One region of the Streptomyces sp. SID5469 genome, then DNA from elsewhere that is predicted to be linked to it. Evidence: riboswitches for the same ligand, from Rfam matches in the RefSeq annotation. Region 1 holds a riboswitch; each other region holds the start of a gene.
The links. A riboswitch is a leader RNA that binds a small molecule or an ion and turns the genes downstream of it on or off. The one in region 1 is predicted to bind thiamine pyrophosphate.
Positions count from the first base shown of each region.

Region 2: it holds a riboswitch for thiamine pyrophosphate, as region 1 does, so the genes downstream of both, GTY58_RS13710 (thiamine ABC transporter substrate-binding protein) here and GTY58_RS11565 (HAD-IIA family hydrolase) in region 1, are expected to answer to the same signal.
Region 3: it holds a riboswitch for thiamine pyrophosphate, as region 1 does, so the genes downstream of both, thiC (phosphomethylpyrimidine synthase ThiC) here and GTY58_RS11565 (HAD-IIA family hydrolase) in region 1, are expected to answer to the same signal.

Region 1 is NZ_WWIN01000001.1:2,682,038-2,685,573, reverse strand. Features, by position in the region: gene murC (UDP-N-acetylmuramate--L-alanine ligase) at 1-1,103, shown strand, start outside; gene msrB (peptide-methionine (R)-S-oxide reductase MsrB) at 1,117-1,524, shown strand; gene GTY58_RS11565 (HAD-IIA family hydrolase) at 1,565-2,359, opposite strand; TPP riboswitch at 2,408-2,588, opposite strand; gene GTY58_RS11560 (CHAT domain-containing protein) at 2,750-3,536, opposite strand, start outside.
Region 2 is NZ_WWIN01000001.1:3,218,996-3,222,531, reverse strand. Features, by position in the region: gene GTY58_RS13720 (hypothetical protein) at 162-572, shown strand; gene rlmN (23S rRNA (adenine(2503)-C(2))-methyltransferase RlmN) at 858-1,964, shown strand; TPP riboswitch at 1,989-2,094, shown strand; gene GTY58_RS13710 (thiamine ABC transporter substrate-binding protein) at 2,175-3,260, shown strand; gene GTY58_RS13705 (iron ABC transporter permease) at 3,236-3,536, shown strand, end outside.
Region 3 is NZ_WWIN01000001.1:5,232,571-5,236,106, forward strand. Features, by position in the region: gene thiC (phosphomethylpyrimidine synthase ThiC) at 1-1,116, opposite strand, end outside; TPP riboswitch at 1,109-1,265, opposite strand; gene GTY58_RS22345 (YibE/F family protein) at 1,337-2,779, shown strand; gene GTY58_RS22350 (SsgA family sporulation/cell division regulator) at 2,947-3,384, opposite strand; gene GTY58_RS22355 (IclR family transcriptional regulator C-terminal domain-containing protein) at 3,483-3,536, opposite strand, start outside.

The DNA of each region.
Region 1 (3,536 bases):
ACCGTTCGGACGCCCTGGCCCGGCTGATGGACGGCCTGCGCCCGATCGCGGTGGCGGGCACGCACGGCAAGACGACCACGACGTCGATGCTGGCGGTGTCGCTGTCCACGCTGGGCCTCGCCCCGTCGTACGCGATCGGCGGCGACCTGGACGCCCCCGGCTCGAACGCGCTGCACGGCGAGGGCGACATCTTCGTCGCCGAGGCGGACGAATCGGACCGCAGCTTCCACAAGTACGCGCCCGACGTGGCGATCGTGCTGAACGTGGAGCTGGACCACCACGCCAACTACGCGTCCATGGACGAGATCTACGCGTCCTTCGAGACCTTCGTGGACCGCATCACCGAGGGCGGCACGCTGGTGATCGCGGCGGACCACGAGGGCGCGCGGGAGCTGACGCGGCGCGTCACGGCGAGCGGCGTACGGGTGGTGACGTACGGCGAGTCGGCGGACGCCGACGTGTGCGTCCTGTCCGTGACCGCGCAGGGCCTGAAGAGCGAGGTGGAGGTCCTGCTCGACGGCACGGAGCTGACCTTCACGGTGTCGGTCCCCGGCCGGCACTACGCGCACAACGCGGTGGCGGCGCTCGCGGCGGGGGTGGCGCTGGGCATCCCGGCCGCGGACCTCGCTTCGGCCCTGGCCGCCTACACGGGGGTGAAGCGGCGCCTCCAGCTCAAGGGTGAGGAGGCGGGCGTCCAGGTCATCGACTCGTACGCGCACCACCCGACGGAGATGACCGCGGACCTGGAGGCGATGCGGGCGGCGGCGGGTGACGCACGGATCCTGGTCGTCTTCCAGCCGCACCTGTTCTCGCGCACGCAGGAGCTGGGCAAGGAGATGGGGCAGGCCCTGGCGCTCGCGGACGCGTCCGTGGTCCTGGACATCTACCCGGCCCGCGAGGACCCGATCCCGGGCATCACGAGCGAGCTGATCATCGAGGCGGCGCGGGCGGCGGGCGCGGACGTGACGCCGGTGCACGACAAGGCGGAGGTCCCGTCGGTGATCGCGGGAATGGCGAGGCCGGGCGATCTGGTTCTCACCATGGGCGCGGGCGACGTGACGGAGCTCGGCCCGCGGATCCTGGACCGTCTGTCGAAGCAGTGAGGGGCTGAGGCTCGTGTCGTACGACATCGAAAAGCCGGACGAGGCATGGCGCGCGGAGCTGACCCCGGCCGAATACGCGGTCCTGCGCAAGGCCGGCACGGAGCCGGCGTTCACGGGTGAGTACACGGACACCAGGACGAAGGGCGTCTACTCCTGCCGTGCCTGCGGCGCGGAGCTCTTCACGTCGAACGAGAAGTTCGAGTCGCACTGCGGCTGGCCGTCCTTCTACGACCCGAAGAACACGGACGCCGTGGAGCTGATCGACGACCGTTCGCACGGGATGGTGCGGACGGAGGTGCGGTGCGCTCGCTGCGGGTCGCATCTCGGACATGTGTTCGAGGGGGAGGGGTATGCGACCCCGACCGATCAGCGGTACTGCATCAACTCCATCTCGTTGCGGCTGGCGCCGGACGAGGGCTGAGGCAGGCGGGCACGCCCGGGGGTGACCCCTCGGGCAGGCCCTAGCGGCGCACGACGGAGTCCAGCAGGGCGGGGAGATCCGCGACGGAGTCCAGGACGTGGTCGGGCCGTGCGCTCGCCGCGTGGTGCGTTTCGGGCAGGTATTTTCCGGTCTTGACGAGGACACCGGTGATACCCGTGCGCTGTGCCGCGAGCACGTCGGACTCGATGTCGTCGCCGACCATGACCGCCTGGCCGGGGCCGGCCCCGAGGCGTGTCAGCGCCGCCTCGAAGAACGCGGGCGCCGGCTTGCCGGTGATCTCGGCCCGAGTGCCGGCGGCGTGCTCCAGCCCGAGCAGGAACGCACCGCTGTCGAGATCCAGTCCGCGGTCGGTGCGCCAGTACAGGTTGCGGTGCATCGCCACCAGCCGGGCGCCCCGCTGGAGGTGGCCGAAGACCCGGTTGAGCGCCGCGTAGTCGAACTCTGGGCCGGCACCGCCCACGATGACGACGTCCGGGACGGTGTCGGTGTCGTCGAGCAGGGTCACGCCGACGAGGTCCTCCCGGATGTCACCGCTGTTCAGCAGGGAGCAGCGGGCGCCGGGACAGTGGTCGGTGAGATGGGCCGCGGTGGCGGTGGGTGCGGTGAGGATGTCCTCGGCGCTCACCGGGAAGCCCGAGGCGCCCAGTGTCGCAGCGATCGACGCGCGCGTACGGGACGTCGTATTGGTGAGCAGGACCACGCCGAGGCTGGCGTCGCGGATCCGGTGCAGCGCCTCGATCGCGCCGGGCAGTGGCTTCCACGAGACGGTGAGCACACCGTCGATGTCGATCAGGACCGCACGTACGGCATCCATGTCAGGACAATACCGCGGGGTCCGTGGGTGCGTCGCTTCGCACACGAATAACCTGCGAGACGGGCTCCCTGCGCCGGTATGGTCCGGATCAGGTTCCAGAGGTCGCTGTCAGGTCCTGCGACCTTCCAGCCTCTCAGCCCGACCGTCGACGTCGGCCCGGGCGGAAACCACGTACTCCCAGCTTCACGCCAAAGTCGGCTACTCCGGTCGAACTCCCTCGCTCGTCCCGCAGGCTGTTTCTCATTCTAGTGCGGTCAACAGGAAATGAACCCTCCTAAATCGGGATTTTTTACCCGTCTGGCGCTCGTCCGCTCGTCCGCTCGTCCGCTCGTCTGGCGCCCGCCCGGTGCCCGTCTCCGGCCCGTCTTCCGCCCGCCGCACACGCGCCGCTCAGGCCCCCGCGTGCACCAACGCCGACCACGTCCAAGGCCGCTCCCGGTCGTCTTGTCTCAGCGAGCGCACCGTGTGGTGCAGGGCCAGGGCCGCGGGCAGGGGGCCGGGGCCCGGGAGGGAGGGGGCCAGGGTGCGGTGGAACTCGGCCGCGGCCCTGGCCGCGAAGGAGTCGCCCACCTCCCAGAGCGTGGCCACCGACTGGGCGTAGCCGGCGAGCTGGAACGCGGAGCCCAGGTGGATCACCTCGTCGGCGAGCGCCGCGGTGGCGCCGCCGCGGGCCGTGCCGCAGGCCGAGAGGTAGGCCAACTCGGCCGTCTCCAGGTGGAGCTCGGCGATGTCGCGGATCAGCAGGTCGCCGTCGGCCAGCAGCAGCCGGCCGGCCGACAGGTCCTCGGGGTCACTGTCCGCGTGGCACGCGAAGTGCACCACGGCCGCGTCCACCATGGCCGCACGCACCGAGTCCCGGGTGGCGGCCGGTCCGATCAGCGGAACGCCTCCGCCCGCCGCCACCGCCTCGGTGGCCTCCGTGACCGTACGGGCCAGCGGGGCCTGTCCGGCGGTCTGCGGCATGGCCACGGCCAGGGTGCGCCGCCGGCCGGGTGCCGCGCGCCTGCGGGCCCGGCTGAAGAGCAGGGCGCGCAGGGTCGGTGTGTACGAGGAGGCCACCCGGTCCAGGACGGCGGCGTCCGCCGCCTCCCCGCTGCCGTGGCGCCCGGCGGCATGCAGCGGAAAGGAGTTGAGCACCCCGGACGGCGACCACCACAGCCGGGGCCAGGGCGCTCCT
Region 2 (3,536 bases), 540 kb from region 1:
GGCCAGTAAGTTTTGATGATCAAGCGCCAAATTCGACCACATGACCACGGGTTCGGGCGCGGGGGAAGTCAGCGAATTACCGTTACGGGCCATCTCTGTGAGGTCTGTGGTTTCTGCTGTCCTGAAGAGCCCGTGGTGGACAATTCAAGGGGATTTCCGTCTTGCGCTTGAAAGCGATTCCGGCAGTCACTGCAATTGCCGCCGCGACGTTCCTCGGAGCTGCCGCCAGCCCGGCGCAGGCCGGCACCGGCCTGCTCATCGCGGTGCAGATCAACTCGTTCCAGGACTGGGGCAATTTCAACCAGGACCCGGTGGAAAGCACCAACACTCCCGGTGACGCCATCCGGGCCTGTGACTGGACGGCGGACGGGTGGGCCGTCACGTCCTACCTGGATGTCGGCAGGAACGGAACGTGGGACCGCACGGTTTCGACGAGCGGCGTTCCCTCGGATTTCTGTACCCACTGGGAAACCGGCAACCTCGCCGAGGGCACCAAGGTGACCATCAAGGCGTGTAACACGAAGGCCGGTTACGCCCCGAAGAACTGCAAGGAAGAGGACACCGTCGCTTAAGGATCGCTTTTCCTTGCGTGATGCGGTTCTTGTCACGCACTGGGCCGGGCGTCCCCGGCACCCGTGACGACCGTGACATCCCGTGGAGGCGGGCCCGGACACAATCCGGTGCCCGCCTTTTGCGTTTCTCCCAGGGGGGCCGTCTTTGGGCCGCCCGAGAAGGTCCCACGACGACCGGGGGCGACCGGAGGCCACCAGGGGCGACGAGGGGGTTGATGAGGGGTGACCAGCGCAACCGGCTCGGCCCCCAGGTCACCCGATTCGATCTGCGACACTGGTACAGCCATGCCTAAGCCCGGAGAACTCACTTTCGTCGCCCCGCGCGGAGCCAAGAAGCCGCCGCGGCACCTTGCCGATCTCTCGCCCGCCGAGCGTAAAGAGGCTGTTGCCGCGATCGGTGAGAAGCCGTTTCGCGCCAAGCAGCTCTCGCAGCACTACTTCGCGCGGTACGCGCACGACCCGGAGCAGTGGACCGACATCCCCGCCGGTTCCCGCGCCAAGCTCCAGGAGGCGCTGCTTCCCGACCTGATGACGGTCGTGCGGCATCTGTCGACCGACCAGGACACCACCCGCAAGACGCTGTGGCGGCTGTTCGACGGGACGCTCGTCGAGTCGGTGCTCATGCGCTACCCGGACCGGGTGACGATGTGCATCAGCTCCCAGGCCGGGTGCGGTATGAACTGCCCGTTCTGCGCCACCGGACAGGCGGGCCTGGACCGGAACCTGTCGACCGGCGAGATCGTGCACCAGATCGTGGACGGCATGCGGGCGCTCAGGGACGGCGAGATTCCCGGCGGCCCCGCCCGTCTCTCCAACATCGTCTTCATGGGCATGGGCGAGCCGCTCGCCAACTACAAGCGGGTCGTCGGTGCGATCCGGGCGCTCACCGACCCGGAGCCGGACGGGCTCGGGCTGTCGCAGCGCGGCATCACCGTGTCGACCGTCGGGCTCGTCCCGGCCATCCACCGGTTCGCCGACGAGGGCTTCAAGTGCCGGCTGGCCATCTCCCTGCACGCCCCGGACGACGAGCTGCGCGACACTCTCGTGCCCGTCAACACGCGGTGGAAGGTGCGGGAGGTGCTGGACGCCGGCTGGGAGTACGCGGCCAGGTCCGGACGCCGGCTCTCCATCGAGTACGCGCTGATCCGGGACATCAACGACCAGGCCTGGCGCGGTGACCGCCTCGGCCGGATGCTCAAGGGCAGGCCGGTGCACGTCAACCTGATCCCGCTGAACCCGACGCCCGGCTCGAAGTGGACCGCCTCGCGGCCCGAGGACGAGAAGGCGTTCGTCGAGGCGATCGCCGCCCACGGGGTGCCGGTCACCGTCCGGGACACCCGTGGCCAGGAGATCGACGGAGCCTGCGGCCAGCTCGCGGCCACCGAGCGGTAACCTGTCCCGCGTAGGTACATCTTCATATTCCGACAGGGGAGCGCCACAGCGCTGAGAGTGCGGGAGAGTCCGCAGACCCTCTGAACCTCGCCCAGGTCATTCTGGGTAGGAAGTTCGGTCATCACTCAAGCTGTTGCGCCCTGCCCGGGAACTCGTCGGAGGCTCCCGGGCAGGGCCGCGTCTTCTCCTGGTCACTCCAGGAGGAATTCGGTGAGCACCACCAAGAAGTTCACGGCCGCGGCCCTGGCCGCCGGGCTCGGGCTCGTCACGCTGTCCGCGTGCGGCTCGTCCGGCTCGGGCGGCGGCGACGCCGACTCCAAGACGGTGACCCTGGTCAGCCATGACTCGTGGGCCGCCTCGAAGAGCGTGCTCGAGGACTTCGAGAAGCAGTCCGGCTACACGGTGAAGGTCCTCAAGGATGGCGACGCCGGGCAGGCGGTCAACAAGGCGATCCTCACCAAGGACAACCCGCAGGGCGACGTCTTCTTCGGCGTCGACAACACCCTGCTGTCGCGGGCGCTCGACAACGGGCTGTTCCAGCCGTACGAGGCCAAGGGCTCCGGCCTGATCCGCCCCGAGTACCAGGTGGACCGGGCCAAGCACCGGGTGACACCGATCGACTCCGGTGACATCTGCGTCAACTACGACAAGAAGTACTTCGCCGACCACAAGCTGGACCCGCCGGCCTCCTTCGGCGACCTGGTCGAGCCGCGGTACAAGAACCTGCTCGTCACGGAGAACGCCGCCACGTCCTCGCCCGGCCTCGGCTTCCTGCTGGGGACGGCGGCCGAGTACGGCGACAAAGGCTGGCCCGACTACTGGAAGAAGCTCAAGGCCAACGGCGTGAAGGTGGTCGACGGCTGGGAGCAGGCCTACAACCAGGAGTTCTCGGGCTCAGCAGGCGGCAAGAAGGCCAAGGGCGACCGGCCGCTGGTCGTCTCCTACGCCTCGTCCCCGCCGGCCGAGGTGATCTACGCCAGCCCCAAGCCGAAGACCGCGCCCACCGGGGTCGCGAGCGGGACCTGCTTCCGGCAGGTCGAGTACGCGGGGCTGCTGAGCAACGCGAAGAACACCAAGGGCGGCAAGGCGCTCCTCGACTTCCTCGTCACCAAGGAATTCCAGGAGGACATGCCGCTGAACATGTTCGTGTACCCGGTGGTCAAGGGTGCTCAGGTCCCCGCCGAATTCAGCGAGTTCGGTCCGGCGGCCAAGAGCCCCGAGACCCTGGCCCCGGCCGAGATCGCCGACAACCGTGACCAGTGGGTCAAGTCGTGGACCTCGCTCGTACTGAAGTAGAGCCCCCGGCGCGCAAGGGGCTCTCCCGTGGGAGCGCGGCGCGGCTCGGGCTCATGGCCCTGCCCGTCGCGTTCTTCGGGGTGTTCTTCGCCTACCCCGTCGCGGCGATCGTGGCGCGTGGTCTGAAGGCCGACGGGGCCTGGCAGTGGGGGCGGATCGGTGACGTACTGGCGCAGTCCGGCATACAGCACGTCCTGTGGTTCACCACCTGGCAGGCGTTCGCCTCGACAGCGCTCACGCTGCTGATCGCGCTCCCCGGCGCATATGTCTTCGCAC
Region 3 (3,536 bases), 2.6 Mb from region 1:
GTCCGCGATCGAGCCGGGACGCAGACCGTCGCCGAGGGAGTACGTGACGTCGTATGCCGCGAGGATCTCGCAGAGCTCCTCGAAGTTCTCGTACAGGAAGCTCTCCTTGTGGTGCGCCAGGCACCACGCCGCCATGATCGAGCCGCCGCGCGAGACGATCCCGGTCTTGCGGTTCGCGGTGAGCGGCACATAGGGGAGGCGCACGCCCGCATGGACCGTCATGTAGTCCACGCCCTGCTCGGCCTGTTCGATGACCGTGTCCTTGTAGATCTCCCAGGTCAGTTCCTCGGCCCTGCCGTCGACCTTCTCGAGCGCCTGGTAGAGCGGGACCGTGCCGATCGGCACGGGGGAGTTGCGCAGGACCCATTCGCGCGTGGTGTGGATGTTGCGGCCGGTGGACAGGTCCATGACGGTGTCGGCGCCCCAGCGGGTCGCCCAGGTCATCTTCTCGACCTCCTCCTCGATGGAGGAAGTGACCGCGGAGTTGCCGATGTTGGCGTTGACCTTCACCAGGAACCGCTTGCCGATGATCATCGGCTCGATCTCCGGGTGGTTGACGTTCACGGGCATTACGGCCCGTCCGGCCGCGATCTCCTCGCGCACGACCTCCGCCGAGACGTTCTCCCGGACGGCCACGAACTCCATCTCGGGCGTGATCTCGCCGCGGCGCGCGTACGCGAGCTGCGTCACGGCCTGTCCGTCACGGCCCCGGCGCGGCTGACGTGGCCGCCCCGGGAACACCGCGTCCAGGTTGCGCAGCCCGCCGCGCGGCGAGGTGTGCTTGATCCCGTCGTCCTCGGGGCGAACGGGTCGGCCCGCGTACTCCTCGGTGTCGCCGCGGGCGATGATCCAGTTCTCCCGCAGCGGCGCGAGTCCCCTGCGGACATCGGTGTCGACGGACGGGTCGGTGTACGGGCCGGAGGTGTCGTAGAGCGTCACCGACTCCCCGTTGGTGAGGTGCACCTGACGGACCGGCACCCGCAGATCGGGGCGCGAACCCGCGACGTACGCCTTGTGCCAGCCGATGGATTTCCCGGCCTCCTGGTCGCCCTGGGGCGAGGCGAGCGCCTCGCCCGTCTGGCTGGAGGCAGGCGTGCGTGCGTCCTTGTTGGTCATGAGACCTACTCCCTACGCCGGCATTACCCGGTAACAGGTTCAGCGGTCGACGCAGCAATGTCCGCCCGACGATGTTCCACGTGAAACATCGCGGATGCGGAGGTCAGCGCCCTCTCAGCCCGGTGCTCCGAGCTCCCGCGTGTGCAAAGGTCCTCTCACGCTAGCGTCTGATTGGGCGAGCTGAACAGTGGGCCCCTCCCGTTCTTGCGATGATCGGTCGGTGACCACGACGCAACAGCCCCCATTCCCGCCGTCCGAGCCTCCGCGCGGCCAAGGCCCCGGCGGCGGCCGTGGACAAAGCGACGGTCCGGGGGGCCACAGCCCTGGAGACGGCCATGACCATGGCCAGGGCTCCGGAGGCGGGAACGGTCCCGGCCACTCGCACAGTCACAGTCATGGCCCGGCCGCCCCCGTTTCCCAACATCTGCGCAAGGTCATCGCCGCGATCCTGATCCCGTTCGCCGTGGCGGTCGTAGTGGGTCTCGCGGTGCTGTGGCCGGGCGGTGTCCCGGGACATGAGCGCAGCGGTGTGGGCTTCGACCGGCAGACCCAGCAGGCCACGGTCACCAAGGTCGACGAGGTCGACTGCAAGTCCGTGAACGCCTCGGGTGACACCCCGACCGGCGACACCTCCACCGCCGAAGGCTCCTCTGCCCAGCAGCAGGCCAGTGGCACCTGCAAGAAGGCAACCATCCGCGTCGACACCGGCAAGGACAAGGGCCGTACGTTCACCGAGATCGTCCAGCCGGACCAGACACGGCAGTTGCACCAGGGCGAGAAGGTCGTGGTCGCCTACGAACCCTCCGCACCCAAGAACTTGCAGTATTCGGTCACCGATGTGGAGCGCAAGTTCCCCATGGCTTTGCTCGCCGGCATCTTCGCACTCGCCGTCGTCGTCGTGGGCCGGATGCGCGGCGTCATGGCGCTGGTCGCGCTGGCCATCAGCTTCATGGTGCTGACCTTGTTCATCCTGCCCGCGATCCTGGAGGGCTCGAATCCACTGATCGTGGCGGTGGTCGGGGCGAGCGCCATCATGTTGATCGCGCTCTACATGTGTCACGGTCTTTCAGCCCGGACATCGGTGGCCGTACTGGGCACGCTGCTCTCGTTGGTGCTGATCGGCCTGCTCGGCTCACAGTTCATCGGCTGGGCCGCGCTGACCGGCAACACGGACGACAACACTGGCCTGATCCACGGCCTGTACCCGCACATCGACATGAGTGGTCTGCTGCTGGCGGGCGTGATCATCGGTTCCCTCGGTGTTCTCGACGACGTGACGGTCACTCAGACGTCGGCGGTATGGGAGCTGCACGAGGCCAATCCGACGATGGGCTGGCGCGGTCTGTATCGCGCGGGCATCCGCATCGGCCGCGACCACATCGCGTCGGTCGTCAACACGTTGGTCCTGGCGTATGCGGGTGCCGCCCTGCCCCTGCTGCTCCTCTTCTCGATCGCGCAGAGCAGCGTCGGCACGGTCGCCAACAGCGAACTGGTCGCCGAGGAGATCGTCCGCACACTCGTCGGCTCGATCGGCCTGGTCGCCTCTGTTCCCGTCACCACGGCCCTGGCCGCCCTGGTGGTCTCGGCGGACCGCCCGGGAACGCCCGCACCGGCTGCGGCCGCACCGCTGCGCTCCGGGAGGGGGCGCCGCCGCAAGCGCTGACGTCCACTCCAGGGCGGGGCGCATCCGCGGCTCGGCCCAGGAAGAAGGTGACTCCGGCCCGGCGGAGCGCCCGGCGAGGCGAACTGGCTCAATACCGCCGACACACGGCCGTCGGCGTTAAGCCATGTGAGTGCTGAACCGTTACGCCTCTGTTGACGTCAGGTGCGTCAACCCGCGCTCTGCTCCTCCGCGAGGATGCGGTCCAGCGCCTCGTCGAGATGGGCATCGAAGTCAGCAAGGGAACACTCCTGGCCCAGAGGCACCAGCTTGTCGGTGCGGTCGAGGAACGTCACCAGCGGTACCGCCCCGGACCGGAACAGTGCGTGATCGCCGCCCACCTGAAGCCGGATCAGCACCTCGCCGAACGCCTCGCGATCAGCGGGCGCGATGTGCACATCACCGTCACCGCACGGCCGGCCCACCCCGTCGATCAGCAGCTCCCGGCCGAACGTCCAGGTCACGGGCGCGTCGCCGGGCAGGTGGAAGGTCAGCTGCACGGCAAACGGATCACAGGTCTCGTATCGCAGCTCCACCGGAATGCGGAAAGAGAGCTCCTCCGACACGAGGAAGCTCATCATGACCTCTGCCTGCACCGACTCGCGCATCGCCTACCCCGTCGTTTGCCGTCGACTGGCCAGGAGTCAGCCCCTGACGCTGCAGGCATCTTGCTGAAAGTACACGTGAGATCACAAGGAGTGAGTTTTCAGATGCTGATAGAGATGGAGAGTGTCCCCAGCAGCCTTCCGATCTCTCCCTG